Regions from separate parts of the Lysinibacillus sp. DFXJR4 genome, predicted to be linked through region 2. Evidence: predicted binding sites of a transcription regulator. Region 2 holds the regulator's gene; each other region holds the start of a gene.

Evidence for each region. The regulator LexA, encoded in region 2, represses DNA repair genes until DNA is damaged. The targets are predictions, from matches to a motif close to CGAACATATGTTCG.
Region 1: the regulator LexA is predicted to act here: its motif matches at 3,328-3,341, upstream of ruvA (Holliday junction branch migration protein RuvA).
Region 3: the regulator LexA is predicted to act here: its motif matches at 826-839, upstream of AC2CGN_RS02680 (YolD-like family protein).
Region 4: the regulator LexA is predicted to act here: its motif matches at 2,815-2,828, upstream of AC2CGN_RS08610 (carbohydrate kinase).

What each region holds. Positions count from the first base shown of each region.
Region 1 is NZ_JBXUNW010000002.1:83,100-88,692, forward strand. It holds gene AC2CGN_RS08475 (NO-inducible flavohemoprotein) at 1-574, shown strand, start outside; gene AC2CGN_RS08480 (transcription repressor NadR) at 609-1,142, opposite strand; gene AC2CGN_RS08485 (LysM peptidoglycan-binding domain-containing protein) at 1,285-2,403, shown strand; gene AC2CGN_RS08490 (phosphotransferase) at 2,438-3,271, shown strand; gene ruvA (Holliday junction branch migration protein RuvA) at 3,384-4,004, shown strand; gene ruvB (Holliday junction branch migration DNA helicase RuvB) at 4,023-5,027, shown strand; gene queA (tRNA preQ1(34) S-adenosylmethionine ribosyltransferase-isomerase QueA) at 5,046-5,593, shown strand, end outside.
Region 2 is NZ_JBXUNW010000001.1:360,716-366,308, reverse strand. It holds gene AC2CGN_RS01745 (GNAT family N-acetyltransferase) at 1-452, shown strand, start outside; gene AC2CGN_RS01740 (hypothetical protein) at 881-1,222, shown strand; gene AC2CGN_RS01735 (hypothetical protein) at 1,408-1,815, shown strand; gene AC2CGN_RS01730 (YneB family resolvase-like protein) at 1,995-2,660, opposite strand; gene yneA (cell division suppressor protein YneA) at 2,657-2,971, opposite strand; gene lexA (transcriptional repressor LexA) at 3,136-3,753, shown strand; gene AC2CGN_RS01715 (DUF4303 domain-containing protein) at 3,872-4,369, shown strand; gene AC2CGN_RS01710 (gamma-glutamyl-gamma-aminobutyrate hydrolase family protein) at 4,447-5,169, opposite strand; gene AC2CGN_RS01705 (prepilin peptidase) at 5,200-5,593, opposite strand, start outside.
Region 3 is NZ_JBXUNW010000001.1:530,444-536,036, forward strand. It holds gene AC2CGN_RS02675 (N-acetylmuramoyl-L-alanine amidase) at 1-740, shown strand, start outside; gene AC2CGN_RS02680 (YolD-like family protein) at 860-1,132, shown strand; gene AC2CGN_RS02685 (hypothetical protein) at 1,146-1,283, shown strand; gene AC2CGN_RS02690 (YolD-like family protein) at 1,280-1,456, shown strand; gene AC2CGN_RS02695 (hypothetical protein) at 1,565-2,191, shown strand; gene AC2CGN_RS02700 (Panacea domain-containing protein) at 2,535-3,038, shown strand; gene AC2CGN_RS02705 (hypothetical protein) at 3,058-4,068, shown strand; gene AC2CGN_RS02710 (class I SAM-dependent methyltransferase) at 4,440-5,012, shown strand; gene AC2CGN_RS02715 (DedA family protein) at 5,013-5,593, shown strand, end outside.
Region 4 is NZ_JBXUNW010000002.1:110,733-116,325, forward strand. It holds gene AC2CGN_RS08600 (MarR family winged helix-turn-helix transcriptional regulator) at 1-413, opposite strand, end outside; gene AC2CGN_RS08605 (MFS transporter) at 594-1,853, shown strand; gene AC2CGN_RS08610 (carbohydrate kinase) at 2,861-3,952, shown strand; gene AC2CGN_RS08615 (pseudouridine-5'-phosphate glycosidase) at 3,957-4,871, shown strand; gene AC2CGN_RS08620 (RelA/SpoT family protein) at 5,081-5,593, shown strand, end outside.

The sequences.
Region 1 (5,593 bases), on a different contig from region 2:
AGCTGTGATGCAAGAATCTTTAAAGCAATTTATCCCATCCATAAAACCAATGGTACATCAGTACCAAAGCTTAGGCCTTTTACCAGATCACTATAAAAACTTAGGTAAATATTTAATAATTTCTATTCGCGAAGCATTGGAGGAAAGTGTAACACATGAAGAAATTATTGCATTTCAATTAATATTTTATCGATTAGCAGAAATTGCAACGCGATTAGAAAAAAGCGACTACAAAAAAGTAAAGATAGGTATGCAAACATGGTTTTTTAAATCATTTAGAGTTGTGAAAAAAGTACAGGAAAGCGATTTAGTCGTGTTAATTTATATTGTACCTATAGATGGTAATATAGCACCCATACATGGAACAGATAACTTTGTTTCAGTGCGTTTAACAATGCTAAATGAAGCGCCTTCTCTTCAGAAAAGTTACCGAGTAATTGAAAAGACAGGCCATAAAGGATATGTAATGATTATTAATCGAAGTGCTAACGATCGTCTAACGGATTATTTATTTAATCGGTTATCTGAAGGGGATACACTTGAGATTACCTTACCAAAACGTAATAGCTGCTAGTCTTTTTTAAAGAAGGCTAGCAGCTAAGAAAATGCTATTGGTCGGCAATTAAATAGCCTTTATTTTCTAATGTACGCTCAATCAAATTTAATATTTCAGTTGAAGGTGCAGAAATGACATGTAGATGTGTACCTCCAGTGAGCTCGGATAAGTAGCTTGCTTGTGTTTCATTAACGCGTTCAATAAATTGTTTAACCTCATGCCGATTAGAAACCATAAGAGACGCAGTAATTTCACCATAAATTGGATGCTCCACGATAACATTTTTCACTGTTCCACCGCAGTCAACTATGGTCAACAGCTCATCTTCAGCATCCTGTGATGTATGGAAACAGGGTATTGTCCGCTCTACTGTGTGCTGTAAGTGCTCCTGGTGCATATAGAGATAGCCTTGACTAGTTGCAATAATAGGCTCATTTCTAGCCTTTAATAATGTCATATCGTTGACAATGACTTGTCTTGATACATTGGCGAATTTAGCTAGATCTGTGCCTGTTATAGGTGTTGTACTATTTTTTAATTGTGCTAGAAGATGCAGTCTGCGTTCCTCGCCTAACATTTTTTTCATAAGAGATCACCTCTGCCTGTAATAAAGGAAGCAGTTTTCCTTAAAGCCTAGTGTACCATGAAGCATTTCCAACATGCGTGAATTTTTTGTATCCAAATGAAACATTGAACATATGATACGTAGAGAGGAAGGGAGGAAAACATTGCGTATTCATATTGTTCAAAAGGGAGATACGTTGTGGAAGATTGCCAAAGAATACGGCGTTTCGTTTGAAGATTTAAAGAGACTGAATGCCCACCTTGCCAATCCTGACTATATTGTTCCGGGCATGGAAATTATTTTGCCTGAAAAAATAAACAAAGATCCGCATAGAGAAGGGCATCGAGATGGAAACAGAGAGGGGCATAGGGAAACAAACTGGGGAACACATCGAGAAGGGCAAAGTGAAGGACAAAGAGAGAGGAATTGGGAATCACATAAAGAGGGACATAAAGAAACTCAAATGCACAAAGAATCACCTACAAAGCCAGTTAAAGAAAACGTAAAAAAAGAGGTACAAAGGCCAATGCCACCACCTGTTGTTGTGCCGCCACCACCAATGCCAGAGCCACAGATGATACCGATTCCTTATCCAATGCCAATGCCAATGCCACAGCAGCCAATGTTTGTACCACAGCCTGTAGAGCTAAGCTGGAACCAGCAAGTAGTTATGCCACAGGTAGAGCAAACACAAAACGTTGCACCACCTCCAGTACAAATTCAACCACCACCTGTCGTACAACCAGCACCGCAACCACCATTACCACAACCGATTTTTATCATGCCACCGCCAATGCCTGCAGTACCACATTGTTCTAGCTGCCATCAGCCAGTTCATCATCATATGTGGTGGCCAATGCACATGCCGATGCACATGCCGATGCACATGCCAATGCCAATGCATATGCCGATGCAGATGCCGATGGAACCACAAGTAGAGGCCTATACAATGCCACCACAACCAACATCTTGTGAAATGAAGGAAAGTAATGTAGCTGGAATGCAGAATTTCTTAGAATCAAGCACATCGCCATTCTTCCAAAAACCTGAACCATTTACGCAGCCTCAATTCCAGCCTATGCCTGAGATGAATATGGGGCAGTCCTGTGGGTGCAATACTCAGCCAATGATGCCGAATTGGCAAATGGACCCATGTCACTGTCAACCTGTCTGCCCACCACCGCCACCATGCCCATCGGCCTGCCCACCGCCGTGTCCGTCATGTGAGCCATGGGTGTCACCGCACTTATTCCCAGGCGGGATGACGCCTTATCGATGGTGAAAAAGCATACATTATTGAGGAATTAAAACCTAATATTTGGAAATATAAATATCGTTCCAAAAACTATTTTGTCAAGCGTGCAAAGCAATTAGAGATAGCAGAGAAGGTAAAGGCAATTCATCGACAGCTTGGACGGCTCGAACCTTCATTAGTTTTACCTATAGTGAATAGTGATGACGAGCATTTAATTGTGCATGTGTGGCAAGAGGGTAGTCATAGTGCTAATTTTACTTATAAAAAGGACAGAATAGAATCTCTTAAGCTCTTATTTGCTTTACATGATACTCATAAAAAAATAGCCTGGCAAAAAGTACCGGGCTTGCACACCTATTCACAGCTTCTAAAATGGCAAATGCGTCATCTACGTTTTAAAAGCAGACGCAATGAATTTCGCACTTTTTTAACAAAAGAAGAAATAGATCAGATTTTACACTATAGTGATAAATCCTTACAGTTAATCTCTATGGAGAACGTGCCCGAAAAAGATATTACACTTTTACATGGAGATGTTGTCCATCATAATTTTTTACGGTGCTCTAATGGTGAACTAAAGTTAATTGATTTTGATTTGGCACATCTAGGAGAAGCAGATGATGAATATATTTTATGGCTACATCGGGTATTGCCAGCAGTAGATTATGACCTTACTAAAATATTTTCAGAGTTACCAGAGCTGAAGCGATTAGATAAAAGAAAGTTACATCGTTTAAAATATCCTAATGAGCTATTACGTGAATGGCTTTTTGCAGTAGATTTACCATTAGATCAGCAACTAGTATTTTTAGATTATTTAGTACCGTTTACTAAACGTGCCCTCACATACTGGCCAAAATTGTGGTACGATATTGATAGAATGATGAAAAAATGACCGTCTTTTGGCGGTCATTTTTGTGTGGATGTAACTACTATACTATTTCTTATAGTCGAGCATTCGTTCGCTATATGCTATAATCGAAGACGATGATTGTGAGGGATTATAGATGTATGATTATTTAAAAGGACAAATAACACGTATTACCCCTGAGTATATTGTGCTCGAGCAGCAAGGAATTGGCTGGCAGCTAAACACACCCAATCCATTTGCATTTAGAACATCAGCACTTGAACAACAAATTTTTGTACACTTACACGTACGTGAAGATGCACAAGTATTATATGGTTTTCCTAATTTGGACCAACGAGAATTATTTCGTAAACTCATTTTAGTTTCAGGAATAGGGCCAAAGGGGGCATTGGCTATTCTAGCTACAGGAAACCCGCAGCAAGTAATTAGCGCTATTGAACGAGAAGATGAAACATTTTTAGTAAAATTCCCTGGTGTAGGGAAAAAAACAGCACGCCAGATGATTTTAGATTTAAAAGGCAAGCTGGGAACCTTATTGGATACAATTGAATTGCCAAGTACTGAGGATGAGTTACCACTGTTCGGTGTGAATCCGTACAAACATGAGTTAGAGGAAGCCATTCTTGCTTTAATGGCACTTGGTTATTCTGAAAAGGAGCTAGAAAAAGTGCGACCGCAGCTTGAGGAAAATGAAAAACTTCAAACGACAGATGCCTTTATGAAACAAGCGTTACAATTGCTACTTAAGTTGAAATAGTGAAAGGGGGAAAAGTACATGTCTGAACGTATGATGGCTAGTGAGGCAGGCAGCTATGATGAGCAATTTGAATTATCTTTAAGGCCCCAGCGATTGGCTCAATATATTGGACAGCATAAAGTAAAAGAGAATTTACAAATTTTCATTGAAGCAGCAAAGCTTCGTCAGGAAAGTTTGGATCATGTGCTGTTATATGGACCACCAGGACTTGGGAAAACGACATTAGCTGCTGTTATTGCCAATGAGATGAATGTCAATGTTCGCATGACAAGTGGCCCTGCGATTGAGCGTCCAGGAGATCTAGCAGCGATTTTAAGTTCACTAGAGCCTGGGGACGTCTTATTCATTGATGAGATTCATCGCCTACCTCGTGCCATTGAAGAAGTGTTATATCCAGCAATGGAGGACTTCTGTTTAGATATTGTGGTTGGAAAAGGTCCAGAAGCACGTTCTGTACGCCTTGATTTACCTCCCTTTACCCTTGTAGGTGCTACAACAAGAGCTGGCGCATTATCAGCCCCATTAAGGGATCGTTTTGGTGTTTTATTACGCTTAGAGTACTATGACGATATTTCCCTTGCTGAAATTGTTGCTCGAAGTGCACATTTATTTGAGGTAGGAATTGAGCAAATAGCAGCAATGGAAATGGCGAGGCGTTCTCGCGGTACACCTCGTATAGCTAATCGCCTATTGAAACGAGTGCGAGATTATGCACAGGTGCTTGGAGATGGTATGATAACAGAGAATCTTGCAAAGCAAGCACTTGAGTTATTACAAGTCGATCCTAGAGGACTTGATCATATTGACCATAAATTAGTGACCAATATGATTGAGCGCTTTCAGGGTGGTCCTGTAGGCCTAGATACCATAGCAGCATCTATTGGTGAGGAGCGGGTTACAATAGAAGATGTCTATGAGCCGTATTTAATGCAAATTGGCTTTATCCAGCGTACACCACGTGGAAGAGTCGCTAGTCATTTAGCCTACGAACATTTTGGATATGATTATCCTAAACAAACATAGAAGAAGGAAGTTTTTTTCATGCGTGTAGAAGATTTTGATTTTGAATTACCAGAGGAGCTTATAGCCCAGACGCCACTTGTCGATCGAACAGCTAGCCGATTAATGGTTGTAACGCCTGGTTCAAATGAAGTGGAGCATCATCATTTTGCTCATATTTTAGATGAGTTACATGCTGGGGATTGCCTTGTGTTAAATGATACAAGGGTACTGCCAGCGCGTTTAATGGGTGTAAAAGAGGAAACAGGTGCCCATATAGAAGTATTGTTATTAAAGCAAATAGCTGGTACGGATGAATGGGAAACACTTGTGAAGCCTGCAAAGCGTGTAAAAGTCGGTACAGTTGTCTCATTTGGAGCTGGCTTACTAACAGCCACTTGTACAGGAGAGCTTGATCACGGTGGACGTACATTTGAATTTAACTATAATGGGATTTTTTACGAGATTTTAGAGCAGCTTGGTGAGATGCCATTACCTCCATATATTCGTGAAAAATTAGAGGATAAGGACCGATACCAAACCGTCTATGCCAAAGAACGCGGTTCAGCGGCGGCTCCAACGGCAGGTCT
Region 2 (5,593 bases):
TCTATGACTATACATCCGATAGCCAGGTGATGAAGTATATTCCTGAAGGTGTTTTTAACGAGGACATGGCTAAGAAATTTGTATTAGACAATAGTGGCGATCAGGCAAAATACTTTCCAGTTACTTTAATAGAAGAGAATTTGATAATTGGTCATATTGTTTTTCATCAATATTTTGGCGACCATACATATGAAATTGGCTGGGTCTTTAATCCGAAATACTACAACAAAGGCTATGCTTCTGAGGCAGCAAAAGCTGTACTACACTATGGGTTCAAGGAAATGAACCTTCATCGAATCATCGCAACGTGCCAGCCAGAGAATATTGCCTCCTATCGAGTAATGGAGAAAATCGGCATGAGACGTGAAGGATATTTTAAAAAATGTATCCCAAATGGTGATGAATGGTGGGATGAATACTATTATGCTGTTTTAGATGAGGAGTGGGTATAGCGAATATTGCTGTTACAATCAAGCAAAGTGAATATTATAGTGACTTCTAACAATTTGCCAATAAGGATAAATACTAAATGCACTAGAAGCCTTTTGAGCCCCCTTAGAGTTAGAATTTTATTATGCAGTTAATTGGCTGGCATACGTTCGGTATTTTACTGGACTCATGCCAGCCAGTTTTTGTTTAATTCGTTCATTGTTTCATTTCTCGAGATATTCATATTTTCTTCTATGAATATTATCGTCAATTATTAGTGCTATTCACTGAACAATATGAAGGCAAAATTGACCTACAAATTTATAAAAATTGAATTATATAATTAATTAACAAATAAATAACTAAATTACCATTTATTTGTTTTATAGGATGTATTATTATATAACTAAGGTTTTGTACAATTCCTAAAAAACAAAAAGGAGCTAGGATTATGAAGAAGATAATCACCATCTTGACAGCATTATTTGCCGTATTTATTGTATTTGGGATTATGGGGAAAGCATCAGCATCTGAGTTAGATCAAGAACTAATGGAGGATTTTTCTTCCACTTTATTCACAGAAAATTCAATTGAAGAACACGAACATGATGCTTTTGTACATGATAGTATAACTGGAGATGGACAAATTACCGTTTTTGCTGTGTGTAACCATGTTGGTACTCTAAAAGAAACAAAATATGTTGGTTTTCATAGCAAATGTGGGGGCCCTTTATACAAGGTATATTGTAAGCCATGTGGTAAATTAGTAAAAACCCTCTGTCTATGTCCTTAACTAGACTCTCATTACGGTAGATGAGAATGTAAGTTTTGGATTGATGTTTTCTAAAAAACAGTTTTTACCAAAAATGATACCATGGATTAAAAATACATGAAGTTTTCATAACTGGTACGGAATATGAGGTGGATTTTATAAACATTAATAATTTCAGTACATTTAATATTTTTACAAACAGCAAAATGAGTAATGATGTAGTTACTGTTCCAATAAAAACTTCTTTATTTGCAACAGTATTTAATGATTCTTTGAAAGAAAAATCATTAGCAATAACTAATCCTAATGATTTGAAGTCTTCATTGGAATTACATCTTTTGGAGGACAAAGTTAATCAAACAGGTGAGCTTGAAGACAAGTATTGCTCGCTATGTGGTTCTATGATTGAAGATGATGGTAGTTGTCCATTATGTATTGTGCCAATATTTATAACTGGTAACAGCAACCAAACATTTCAAAACCAAAATGTTTCGCAAGTAAATAACTCCTATGTCGAGTTTGGAAGTAAAGTACATCACTTTTTAGAAAGTAAAGAAACATCACTAAAATCACATGATATCAATTTAACATTTATGAAAAAAGCACCTATTTAGTTGAATGGGTGCTTTTTTGTGTCATTATCAGGTTCCAATCAATGTCTGTATAATTAACTATACAAAACATTTCAAGAAAATCCATTTAAACTACCTGATAATGTGATAATTGAGAGCTTGTATTAATCATGCTCTTCTCTACCATCAGTGGGATGTTAAAAACTCCCACAGACCTTCCATTATTCACCTATTACCTTTTCCTGATGCTCCCGATACCTTCGATGTACTGTTGCCTTGCTGACATCAAAGCCTAAGCCTCGAAGCGTCATGGCAATTTCCTCGAATGTAAAGCCTTTGTTTCGAAGCTTAATAATTTCCTCAATCGGGACTTCCTTTCGCTCCTGCCCATTTGGATTTCCACGATTCGATAAATTATTTTCAGGTCTATAGCCCTTTTCCACCGCTCGACGCATACCACGCCGTATTTTAGCATTATGGATTCTACGCTGGTATTCCTCTACGATCGCTAATATTTCTAGCAGCATCGTATCCATTTCATTTAATTGTACAGGTCCTGCATCCCGCATGGAGAAAACATCTGTTTCAGTTTTTTGCAATAAATGCAGCACAGCCATTCTGGCATTCCCACGTCCTAAGCGAGTTTCATCCTGGACAAATAATGCATGAATTTTCTTTTCTTTAATGAAATCAAGCATTTCGAGTAAGCCATCTCGCTCCACATCATAGCCACTATGCTGATCTAAAAAAATGCCCTTTATATTGTAGCCCTGCTCCTTGGCATAGCGCGTTAATTCTTCCTGCTGACGCTCAAGCGAGGAACTTTGTGTCTCTTTTTCTGTACTCACGCGGCAATAGATTACAGCCGATTGTTGTTTATTTATCATGGTTCATTTCTCGCAATTTCAATAGAGTTTATGGGATTGGCTTGGTTTCCCACCACTGGAATGACTAATGATTTACCTGCAATAATTTGAACATCTGGTAATTCATTTTCTGTCTTTACTAATTTAATCCAGTCTTCCTTACTCATTTTACCACGGTATTGCTCTGCTAACGACCATAGGCTATCGCCATGCTCGACTTGTATTTCCTTGTAAGTCACCTCACCAGGATCTGTTATGTAAAGGTATCCTGTAAACAGTAAGCAAGCCCCTAATAAAATGGAGATATGCGGATTTTTCTTTAACCAATTCATCATTATAACCTCTTTTCTAGAATGTTTGTTCGGAATGTACGTTCTTATAATAGTGCGAACAAACGTTTTTGTCAAACACTTTTCGAACCTATGTTTGCATAAGTGTTCGCATTCTGCTATACTATCTAATAAGTAGAAATAAAAGAAAAAAGAGGTGAGCAATCATGAAAAAAGTTTCGAAAAGACAAGAAGACATTTTAGCCTTTATTAAAGAAGAAGTACGCGCAAAGGGGTATCCACCATCTGTACGTGAAATTGGCGAAGCAGTTGGACTTGCTTCAAGCTCAACAGTTCATGGACATTTAGCTCGTTTAGAACAAAAGGGCTTTATCCGCCGTGACCCAACAAAGCCTCGTGCCATTGAAATATTGGAGCCAGAAGACTCAATCCAAAAGCAAAGTGTTATTCACGTCCCTCTTGTGGGTAAAGTAACAGCAGGTTCTCCAATTACAGCTATTGAAAATATCGAAGAGTATTTCCCGCTACCAGATACTTATGGGACAAGTGAGGATCAATTATTTATGCTAGAGATTATGGGTGAATCCATGATTGAAGCTGGTATACTTGATGGAGACTTAGTTATTGTAAAGCAAAAATCAACGGCTGATAACGGGGATATTGTCGTGGCAATGACAGAAGAGGATGAAGCAACGGTTAAGCGTTTCTTTAAGGAAAAAAATCATTTCCGCTTACAGCCTGAAAACTCCACAATGGAGCCAATTATTGTCGATCAAGTTTCAATTTTAGGACAAGTTGTAGGCCTTTATCGTCGTGTGCACTAAAAAATATAAAATTTTTGGATGATTTTAAGAGGCTGATATGTTCCCTGATGAGCATATACCTCTTTTTCTTAATTTGAGACATAGAACAAAATACGATCTACATAGGGAGTGCATCCATTTGAAACAAAAAATTAAGCAGGCTGTACAAGAGGCATATACGACAATGTATAGCTCCTTATACGATGAACAAATTTATGCGGCTGTTTTAGTGACAGATGGTGATTGTGGAAGCCTTTATTTAACAATGGGAACCGAAAAATCACTTATTGAAATTGGTCAGAACTATGAGGACGACCCCGAAAACTATCGTTTTTTAAAGGATGAATATTTACATTATGATGAAACGGATATGCTCGAAAAGGTAAGTCGTGAATTATTAGATACAATATTGCATATCGAAGACGAGGAATTTGTTAAACATAAAGAGATGCTTCATCAAGCAATGAGTGATACGATGTATGAATTGAAGCAGGAGGGCATTATCGACGAAAGCATTTTTGTTTTTATTTCGGTGACTGATGATGACCAGGATGAAATATTGGAGCTAACGTCAGCAAAGCGTTGTAATCCAAATCACCCCCTACTCCCTGCATTTATCCGTAATTGGCAGTATTAAATACCTTTACGAAGATTTCGAACAAAATTTTTCGCCATCTTCCTTTATCAAAAAAAGAATCCACTTTACAATGGATTCTATGCCTCTAATTTGAATGTTAGGCTTGCCTTTATAAAAGCAGTAAATATTTTCTTTGACACTTCATCTCCTGCCATCGCCTGCTCTTCTGGATGCCACTGTACCGCCAGACAAAACGGGTGATCTTCATGTACGACTGCTTCTACAATTCCATCACTGGATTTTGCAGCAACCTTTAATTTCTCAGCTAATACGTTGACAGCTTGATGATGAAAGGAATTTACGGCTATTTTCTCTTTCTCGGTGATTCTGTTTAATAATGAATCAGGTGTAACCGTAACATAGTGGGTAGCAACACCCCGAGCTGCCTGCTGCATATGCTTTAATAATTTTTTACTATGATATTCGCTCTCCATATCCTGATAAATATTGCCTCCAAGGGCAACATTTAATATTTGAATGCCACGACATATACCAAAAATCGGCATCTTGCGAATAAAGGCTGCCTCGATTAAAGCAAGCTCTACAGAATCTCTTTCAGGGTGTACCTTCCCTAATTTGGGTGCAGGCTCTGCATCAAAGAGAAATGGATGGACATCACAGCCTCCCGATAGCAATAACCCGTCCGTCAAAGACAAAGTTTGTGCAACATCCTCCTCTATACCAGGTGGAATAATGAGCGGAATGCCCCCAGCTTCGATAATACTATTACTGTAGGCAGCATTTAATCTTGCTGACAAATCATCCTCCAAAAAGGCCGTTATGCCAATTACTGGCTTCACTTTATCCCCTCCAAAATTGTAAGTTATCCCCTACCATAACCCAAGATACCAATTTATCAAGGCATCTCCATAAAAATAGACAACTATAGCCGCAATAGCAATGGATGGGCCAAATGGAATTGGTGTCTTTCTGCCCTGCTGTCTTGCCTTTAACACTATAATGCCAACAACCATCCCGATAACAGCGGCTATAAACAACGTTAAGAGTGCCTTTAATGTGCCCAATACAAGCCCTAGTAAAAAGAATAATTTAATATCTCCCCCACCCATACCACCTTTTGACAGGACAGCTATACAATATAATATGCCAAAGCCAACAATTGCACCCAGCGCACTATCCCACCATGGGGTTAACGGTGAAAGTACACGTCCTATGAAGAGCAATGGTAGGAAAAAGAGCAGGACTTTATCAGGAATAAGCATA
Region 3 (5,593 bases), 170 kb from region 2:
TGGTAGTAATTCGTAAAAAGCTAGTATCTGATGCTCAAGCTGCAAAGGTCACAAATGGAAAAGGTAATTCTAAACGAAAAGTAGTTGTTCACGGCACAGATAATTACCGTACAGGGGCAGATGCGGATGCACATGCCCGCTTACAAGCAAATGGCAATAGTCGTTCTGCTTCATGGCATTGGCAAGTAGATGATAAAGAAGCAGTACAATCTTTTGAACATACTTGGCAATGTTGGGCTGCTGGAACAGCTAAAGGTAATTTGGAAGGCATCCATGTTGAAATGTGTGTGAATGCTGATGGCAACTACAACAAAACGTTAGAAAATACTGCTAGGGTAGTTGCGAAAATCTTAAAAGATGAAGGTCTAACAGTCGATGATGTAGTACAGCATAATTACTATAGTGGTAAAAACTGCCCTCGTGAAATTCGTGCTGGTAATATTGCTTGGAATATTTTCTTGCAAATGGTTAAAAATGCTGGTGCTGTTCAGCAACCGAAGCCAGTCATAGACAACAATAAGTATCGTGTTTTAACAGGCACATATATCACAATTCAAGCTGCTGAAAATGTACTGGATGTATTAAAACACCGTTTTGGCTGGGTGGCTTACATCGAACAAGATGGCAAGTTATGGCGTGTTAAAACAGGTACTTTTACAGGTGCGGAAGCAGCGAAAGCAGGAGCAAATAAAATTAAAACAGCGAAACTTGCACAAGTCACAAATATAATAGCTGTTTAACTTTAATGATCAGGTAATCACAAAAATTTGTGAGCCTGGTCATTTTTTTATTGCTAAAACAAGAACGTTTGTTCTATAATATATACAAACGAATGTTCTTACTTTGAGGAGGCGTAAAGATGGCAGCTAAAACAAAAACACCAGCAAAGAAAAAAGAACCAAAGCACCTAGACCGAGATGAGTTTGATTTAGAAGAAATCGCATACGCATTAACAGAAGCAATGAATGATTCAAAGTACAAAGCCTTTTCTATCTATAGAAAGGAAGAACCACTTTCGGGTATAGTCACAAAAATGGATGCAAACACTAAATTAATTCACATTAAAGATAAATATAGGGTTGTCCATAAGGTACATTTCCTTGATATTTTAAGTATTTCTGATGTTGATTAGTGGAGAGTGATTTGTGATGTTAAATGACCGTGGCAATATGAAATGGACAGCGATGATGCTGCCAGAACATTTAGTTCAGTTGAAGGAGTGGAAAAAAGAGCAATTTTACGATAAAAAGCGAGAATTAACGGAGTGGGAGCTTTTAAGATGAGAAAACTAATCAAATTGACACTGTGGGATCATAACAAATTTCATGATGAGATTGGGAGAATAACTCGGACAGATTTATATAAGAAGGAACTACTATTAGATGCTGATTTATCAATAAAGCGTATTTCATTCGATAATATCCAAAAAGCTTCATTAGTCGATGGCGATGATTAAGCCAGAGCAACGTCAGCTTTTATACAGATACTTGAGGGATAATTTAAATAATCCTTGTCAATTATAAGTAATAATTAGAAATCTATACTCAATAAATTATTATAAGGAATGAGGAGTTTTATGAGCACAAAATATATTTCCAATGCTGATGGAAAAGGTTGGTTAATTGTTAAGTATAGTGATGGTTCAACATATCCACCTTTGCCTCAGTTCGTACGTGTTGATTTTCAGCAAACACAAGGTGATAGGGATTATTTTATAATTATGGAAGGACGTTCGGCAACAAAGAATGCTAGCGTTAAACTTAAGAGTGATGGTGGTTCGTATTTAGTAGACGGTGATTCTACAATATCGCAAGGGTTAATTCATTATATTCTAAGCACTGGTGAACTCTTTTATTTTTTAGGTCCTGGTTGGGTTGGACCTATCAGTATTATGACAGATCCCTCTAATCCTGTTCCTGTAGGCAGTCACGATCTTGAGATACCAGATGAAGTTCATAAATTGGCAGAATCTTATGAATCACAATCAATTTATGCTTGTTCTTGGTTTCGAATTGGTCATAATGGTGATCGCTATCTTCATACAGGCCAACATTCTTTGGGTTGTGCTACTGTTACGGACGTACCAAAATGGACAGATATTTATAATTATTTAATAATGCGCAGAAAGAATGATGGTAATAGCGTAGGTGTACTTGAAGTCTTTGCAACTCCATCAGATCGTCATGTATAAAAGGTAAATGAAGTCGCAAACAAGATTGAAAATCGGTGGACAGAGAAGCAAACAGTTGTGATGGAATATTAATATGCGAAATAGAAAAAGTAAAAATTGCTTAGAAAACAACACTCTCATTTGAGGGTGTTTTTTCGTGAACTAATAAGTTTTATAAATTGACATAAAGGAACATTTGTTCTATAATGAATTTAGAACAGATGTTCTTATTTGGAGGTTTTGTTTTAAAATTAATCATCTAGGATTATATGTATGTATTTTTTCGCATAAGTTCTTTATAATGAATGTGTATACATTGTATACACATACTGTGTGTATAAAAAATCGAGAAGGGGGATTCTTCATGAAAGAAAATAAAAATGGTAAATTTGATGCATTAGAAGTTGCAGCATACATCGTAAAAAAAATGAATGAAGTAGAAGGATACCTGGATCACCTAAAATTACAGAAACTATTGTATTTTGTTACTCTTGATTGGGTAAAAGAATTTGATATTTATCCCTATAAACAGCCCTCAGAGATGTGGAAACTAGGTCCAGTAGTAAGGGAAGTTTATTCAGAATATCGTATAAATGGTTATAGTCAGATTACTGAACCACCTACAACTATTTTCTTCAAAAATGGTGGAATTATAATAGGAAAACATGAACCAGCAGATTTTTCAAATTTAGAAAAAGAATTAGTAGATAGAATCATTGAAAGGTTCGGAAAATTAAATTCGTTTGATTTAGTTGATATGACACACGAACATAATTCATGGAAACGAAATGAAAATGAAATAAAAAAGGGTGTATCCCAGTTAGAATATACTTTTGAAGATTTATTAGAAGCCTCAAAACAAGTATAGTAATTAAAGTGGTGATAAATTGAATCCTATTGATATAAATAATGAAATAGAAAAACCAATTATTGAACTGAAACTAAAATTCAAAGATACTTTTTACAACTTAATACAATACTATAGTGCTTCCGAGAAAAGTCAATTAGTTGAGACATTTGATATTTGGTATGAAGTATTTAAAAGTAAAGTAAGAATTTATTCAACATTAAGTGCACATTTTTTCTATTTACAACCATATGGCATAAACGAAGCAGGGGAGAATGTTGAAATTTTTTTAAGAAATATTTCCTTTCTTAAAGAAATGGCAATAGAAAGAGAATTAGAAGAACTTGAAGAATTTCATAAATTTATTGAAAAAATAAAAGATCACATTGAATTAATCGGGATCCAAATTAATCGTATGGATTCGGGTGTAATGAAAATAGAAGTTATTAAAGATAAACTTTTTAAAGAAGTTGAAGATTTAAAGAACGAAATAGAAATAAAGAAAAAAGAATTCATTGATATTTCTAAGGATATTGATAAAATAAGCTATAAACAAGAAAAATCTCTACAAAAAGCCAAGAAAGTTCAAAAAGATTTCGTTGCTATTCTTGGCATTTTTGCCTCAATCCTTATTGGAACGTTTGGAGGTATTTCAGCGTTAACTAGCGTATTTACAAATATTAAAGAAGCATCTACAGGAAAACTACTCCTTTTTGGTTCTTTTACAGTTTTGGCGATAATTTTAATAGTATTCCTATTACTAAATGGAATTTCTAAATTAACAGAAATTAATCTTCGGAGTTGTGGTTGTGCAAATGACATAGAATGTTATTGTTCAATTACCAAAAAACACCCTACTTTATTTATTATTACTACATTATTATTATCAGTTGCAATTACAGGAGCATCATCTTATATAATTAATTACAAAGAGTTATTAAAAAATGTATCTCAAGGTTTTTTGTTTACTGGAGTTTTATTTATATTATTTGTGATTTATGCTTCAGCCTACGCATATTATTTTAATTTTAATAAAAAGCTCAATAATTAAAGAAAATCAATAAAAGTCACTCATTTGAAAAATAATGAGTGACTTTTTTAATTTACTTAACTAAAATTATCAGATTCAATATATACCTGTCCGTATTTTTTCGGTACCCCAAGTACCCCAGTAATAAAATGCTTCGTACCCCACCTGTACCCCGCATGAGAATACGGTGAAATACAAGTAAATAAAGTTAACTTAAAATATTACATACATAGATGCCGCGAAAACAAAGACATAATCATAGTTAACCTATTATAAATACAACTAAATAATGTAAACTCTTAAGAAAAATTTAAGGAATCTCCTCTTAAATCTTTAAGAAATGCTCGTTATAGTTAAGACATTCAGATTTCATCAGATTGGGGAGAACATGAATGCAATTTATAACGTTTCTTACTGAATTTATAAAACATCCAAAAAATATCGGTGCTGTTTCACCTAGTTCTAAAAAATTAGCTAAAAAAATAGTCGAAGCTATTTGTTTTAAAAAGGCACAATGTATTGTTGAGCTTGGTCCTGGCACAGGCTCCTTTACGAAAGAATTAATGAAAAGAAAAGCGCATACTACTAAGCTAATACTTATTGAAAATAATACCGTTTTTTATAATAAGCTACGTCAACAATATGAGCATGAGCCAAATGTTATCATAATCTACGGCTCTGCTGAGAATTTAGGGTTGTATATGAAGAACTTAAATATCGAAACAATCGATTATATTGTATCGGGTTTGCCTTTTACATCCTTAAATCCAGTCGTTGCTTCTCGAATACTACAAAATGTGAAAGAGTGTTTAGAGGAAGGAGAATTTATTACATTCCAATATTCACTAGTTAAGAAATCATTTATCCATCAATTTTTTGATACTATTACGCATGAAAAAGTGTGGATTAATCTTCCACCAGCCTATGTACTAAACTGTAGACAGGGAACGAAGAGGGTTAGTTAGATGGGATTGAATGAGTTATTATCCTTTATTGAGCAATACGGTTATTGGGCATTGTTTTTCAGTCTCTGGCTAGGCATAGTGGGGATGCCGCTTCCAGATGAGATGATTGTAATGAGTGGTGGATTTTTAGGTTCCATGGAAAAAATGTCGGTCTTGAAAGCCTTTATCCTAACGTATCTAGGTGTAGTATCTGGATTGTCTTTAGGGTATTTCCTAGGAAAAGGATTTGGCCATAAAATAGTAGATAAATTGTTGAAAAAGAAAAAGGCTAAGTATTTAGTCAAGTCCAAGGAGCTAATAGATAAATACGGACATTTTGCTTTAGTTATCAGCTATTTTATACCAATAGTTAGACATATTATTCCTTACTTAGTTGGCATGAATAAGATGCCCTTTCTAAAATATGCGATGTATTCCTACACAACAGGTTTTATTTGGACATTGCTGTATTTTACACTTGGGTTATTCTTTGGCAAGCACATTGAGTATATATCTGATCTAGCAACACGTTACGGTATTTATTTTGGTATATCTGTTGGTACTGTAGGTTGTTTGTATTATTGGTATATACGAAAATTTAA
Region 4 (5,593 bases), on a different contig from region 2:
GTGTCATAGAAATTTGCATATTGATCAATGCCGATATCAGCAATAATTCTTTCTTGAATAGTCTGCCAAATAGGGGTGGCTTCATTTAGTTTTTCCTTTCCCTTAGCTGTTAATGAAATATTTTTTGTACGAGCATCTTGTGGATTTCTTGTTAATTCCACATAGCCACTTTGCTTTAATATATTTATATTCCGTGTTACGGTGGTTTGGTCAAGTTGCAGAATTCCACCTAATCGACTTATTGAAACGGTTTGTTGATGAGCGATATTGGCAAGCATTGAATATTGTGTGACCTTTAGACCTGTTGGCTGTAGCAACCTATCATATAATTGTGTCACTACTCTTGTTTTTTTTCTAAGGTTTGCGCAAACACATATCTGCGTATAATCTATTGTCTTCAGATTATTCTCCATTGTTCAGTTCCCCTTTATGGATTCAGATAGCTTCAGTATACACCTATTAGATGATAAATACTGCTTGACAGCAAGAATTGCTCTTACTATCATTATATATATGTATATACATATAATACAAACAAAAACATGTATATACATGTTTAACTTGAAAATCTTTCAGGAAATGAAGGTGTTAGGATGAAGCGTGTTCATTATAGTTGGTTTATTCTTATAATCGCATTTTTCTCAATCATCGTTGCTGGTATTACAATGTCATCATCAGGCGTTTTTATCAATTCATTTGAAAAGGAATTTAATTGGGATAGATCCTTAATTGCACTAGCCTTTGCGGTTAGTTTGTTTTTATATGGGTTTTCTGGACCATTTATGGCAGCATTACTTGAAGTAGCAGGTTTGAAGAAAATGATGCTTGGGGCAATGGCGACCCTTGTAACAGGCTTGATTCTTACACTTTTTATGAGCCAACCATGGCAATTAGTCATTATTTGGGGAGGGGTTATTGGCTTAGGAGCCAGCCTCTTTTTAACAGTGTTAAGTCCATATGTCGCCAATCATTGGTTTGTAAAAAGAAGAGGGCTAGCGGTGGGAATTTTAACGTCAAGTACAGCAACCGGGCAATTAATTTTACTGCCTGTACTGGCTATTATCATTGAGCAATTTTCTTGGAGACATGCGATTGGTTTAATTCTTCTACTTAGTACGCTCATGTTTATCATCATTTTGCTATTTATAAAAAACAAACCACAAGATATTGGGATGTTACCTTATGGACAGGAAGAAGAGTTAGAAATATCTCAAGAGCCTCATAAAAAAAATCCAATTACTATAGCTTTTAGTGGACTATTTGAGGCCATAAAGGTTAAAGAATTTTGGCTATTAGCGGGAAGTTTTTTTATTTGCGGTCTTTCAACAAGTGGATTAGTCGGCACTCATTTTGTATCCTATTGTATTAGCTTTGGTGTACCATTAGTTACTGCTGCATCGCTTCTTTCCTTTATGGGCATATTTAATCTCGTTGGTACTACTTTGTCAGGGTGGCTATCGGATCGTTTTGATAATCGATGGTTATTGTTTTGGTACTATCTTTTAAGAGGGATGTCCTTGCTATTGCTTCCTTACGCATTATCTCAAGGTTCACTTCCCTTACTAGCGATCTTTTCAATTTTTTACGGATTAGATTGGATTGCCACTGTACCTCCAACCATTAGTATTGCTAGACAAACTTTTGGGACGAATAAAAGTGGTGTTATTTATGGATGGATTTTTGCATCACACCAGGCAGGTGCTGCTCTAGCTGCTTATGGTGGAGGGCTCATTTATAAGTTTTTCAATTCATATACATGGGCTTTTTTCCTGGCAGGTGTTTTCTGTGCTTTAGCAAGCTTATTTGTTATTATGGTAAAAAAACAGCCACAAAGGCAAGCTCATCCTGAATAATATTGAAAAATGAACTCTATAATCTTATTGATTTCATTTTCATGTTGTTGAAATACTATTATGTCAATGAAATCAAGGTGACAAATTAAAAAGTATGCCCTTTTTCAAAACGAGGGGTTGATCTCCGTTCCGACTGAGTGCTTTCCTGGGGGCGTCCGATGAGCCGCTTGGGGCAACATGAGGTTGGTCACGAAGGCGTTGTCACAGGACGTGACGATTTTAGCCTTTGTTCCCCTAATGTGCTCGCTCCAGGGTCTCCTCTGTGACGCTGAATCCCCTAGGAGTCACTCAGTCTACACTCCAATCAACCATTGCTCATAGTATTTTTCATTGGCATTTCACATAAATGTATAGTGATAAATTGGATTCTTAGCCATCACTATTTTTCGCAAAAATGAAGCTGATAACATTTTCTATGCGAAAGCAACATGTCAGCAATAAGTGGCTTTATGTTTATTTATAAAGTAGTTTTATGCACAAAATGTAGGTTGACAGCTATAGAATTGTACTACTATTCTATCCATTTAATGATGGTGAGTAATATGCTTTTACTTTACTTTTGAAGGAAGAAAATATTTAAAGTTCTAACTATTATTGATTGGAGTGCAAGGCTACTCGACTCCCGTGGGATAGCGAGACAGACGAGAAACTGAGGCCAACACGAGGTTGGTCACGAAGGCGTTGTCACAGGACGTGACGCACTTAGCCTTCGTTCCTCCAGCGCAGGAAGCGGCTCGTCGCTCGCCCACAGGAAGCTTTGCTCTGTGCGAAAGCGAAGCAACAGCAACAAATGTTTTAACTGTGCGAAAGCGAAGCGACAGCAACAAAGCGAGTAGCCTGGAACGGAAATCACCTTCATTTTGACTAAATGTTCACAAAAGGTCCCTTGACTATTTAGCTTTTCAACACTATGAAAATGAACTCAATAATCTTATTGATTTCATTTTTTTTTGACTTATAACAAACAAAAGTTTATAATGTAAACAAATATAATAAAAGGTGATGCTATGAATGAAAGAGAACAGGCGGTACTGGCATTAATTCGTCAAAATCCGTTTATGTCTCAGCAAGAGATGGCGGATAAGATGAATCTATCTCGTCCAGTGCTAGCCAACTTAGTGTCGAGCTTAACGAAGCAAGGAAAAATAGTAGGACGTGCGTATATTTTACCCGAGGAAAATGAAATTATTTGTATCGGTGGTGCAAATCTAGATCGTAAATTTCATGTGAAGGGGAACGTCCAGTTTGGTACTTCCAATCCTGCAAGCTCTTCTTTTAGTGTAGGTGGTGTTGGGCGAAACATTGCTGAGAACCTAGGTAGGCTAAATCATCAGGTAACATTACTAACAACGGCTGGCAAGGATGCTGATTGGCAAGTAATCCATGAGGCTTCTGAGTCCTTTATGAATTTACGTTATGTTGAGCAATTACCAGATGCTTCAACTGGCTCTTATACGGCAATCATGGATGAGCAGGGAGAGCTAGCACTGGCTGTTGCAAACATGGAGGTATATGATCTGTTATTGCCGAGCTTGTTAAAGAAGCACGAGGCAATGCTTGTTAATGCTGGATGCTATATTTTGGATTTAAACTGCCCGAAGGAAACAGTAGCCTATATTCAACAGATGGCAATTGCTCGTGAAATTCCGTTAGTCATTGTGCCTGTATCTTCCCCTAAAATGAATCGACTACCTGATACATTGCAAGGGGTTACTTGGTTTATTTGTAACACGGACGAAGCGGAAACAATTGTTGGGCATGCAATTGAAAGCGCTGCCGATTATGAAAAAGCATTACAGCAACTACTTCAATTAGGTGCTGAGCATGTCATTATTACAGCAGGAAGCAAGGGTGTTTTTGCAGCATCAACTTCGATTAAGCCTTGTCATTTTAAGGCTAAGATTATAGATAAGATTGAAGATGTAACAGGTGCAGGAGACGCCTTTGTCAGTGCAGTGATCCATAGCTGGCTTACTGGACAATCCTTCGCAACATGCATTGATGCCGGTTTGACAAATGCTAAAAACACACTGGCATCCCCATACACAGTAAGACCTGAATTATCCGTAGATTTGTTAAAAAGTGAAATGGAGGAATAACAACATGAAAGAATTCATTGTATTATCAGAGGAAGTAAAAGCAGGACAAGCAAAAGGTTTACCAATCGTAGCATTAGAATCAACAATTATCTCTCACGGTATGCCATACCCTCAAAACGTACAAACTGCGCGTGAAGTTGAGCAAATTATCCGTGACAATGGTGCAGTTCCAGCAACGATTGCTTTAATTGACGGGAAAATTAAAATCGGTTTATCAGATGAAGAACTTGAAATGTTCGGTAATGCACAAGGAGTAGCAAAAACTTCACGTCGTGATTTAGGCTATTTATTGGCAACAAAAAAATTAGGTGCGACAACTGTAGCGGCAACAATGATTTGTGCTGAACTTGCGGGCATTGAAATTTTCGTAACAGGTGGTATCGGTGGTGTTCATCGAGGCGCTGAAACAACAATGGACATCTCAGCGGATTTAGAAGAACTGGCACAAACAAATGTGGCAGTAATTTGTGCCGGTGCTAAATCAATTTTAGATATTGGTTTAACATTAGAATATCTTGAAACAAAGGGTGTACCTGTCGTTGGATTTGGCACAGATGAAGTGCCTGCGTTCTATACTCGTCAAAGTGGTTTCGATGTTAACTTTAAACTAGAAACACCAGAGGAAGTAGCAGAGATGCTACGTGCAAAATGGCAATTAGGGTTGAAAGGCGGAGCTGTTATTGCAAATCCGATTCCGGAGTCTGAGGCGCTTGAGCATGCATTCATTACAGAAATCATTGAAAAAGCGTTAATAGAAGCAGAGGAGAATGGTATTCAAGGCAAAAACGTTACGCCATTCTTACTTGGAAAAGTAAAAGAATTAACAGAGGGTAAAAGCCTTGATGCAAACATTGCATTAGTAAAAAATAATGCAGTTGTAGGCGCAAAAATTGCTGTGGCGTATAATAAATTAAGCTAAATAATTATACGAAAAGAGAGACTCTTTGCGAAATATTACATTCGCAGAGGGTCTTTTTATTCATTATGAAGAAAAATTCTTCCATTTTTCACATTGTTCACGAGATTAACTAAACAAAATGACATAGTCGCTTTACAATAGGCTACAATATTTTATACAATTAAATTTATATCTAATCTGAAAAATTTGACGAGCAAGGTGGACATGTTATGGCGAAAGAGCAAATTTTGACTCCCGAGGACGTATTTGAGTTAGTCAAATCCTACATGAATGATGAAAATGTCGCATTCGTGAAAAAAGCATATGAATTAGCAAGGAATGCCCATATCGAGCAATTCCGAAGTTCAGGTGAACCCTATATTATTCACCCAGTACAAGTAGCTGGTATTTTAGCTGAATTACAAATGGACCCTGAAACAGTTGCGGCTGGTTTTTTACATGATGTTGTCGAGGATACAGATTTTACGCGCGACGATTTAGTTCGTGAATTCGGCGAAGAGGTTGCAATGCTTGTTGATGGCGTGACAAAGCTGGGGAAAATTAAATATTTATCAAAAGAAGCGCAACAAGCAGAAAATCATCGTAAAATGTTTGTTGCTATGGCACAGGATATCCGTGTCATTTTAATTAAACTGGCTGACCGTTTACACAATATGCGGACGCTCAAGCATTTGCCTGCTGAAAAGCAACGCCGTATCTCTAAAGAAACGCTTGAAATTTTT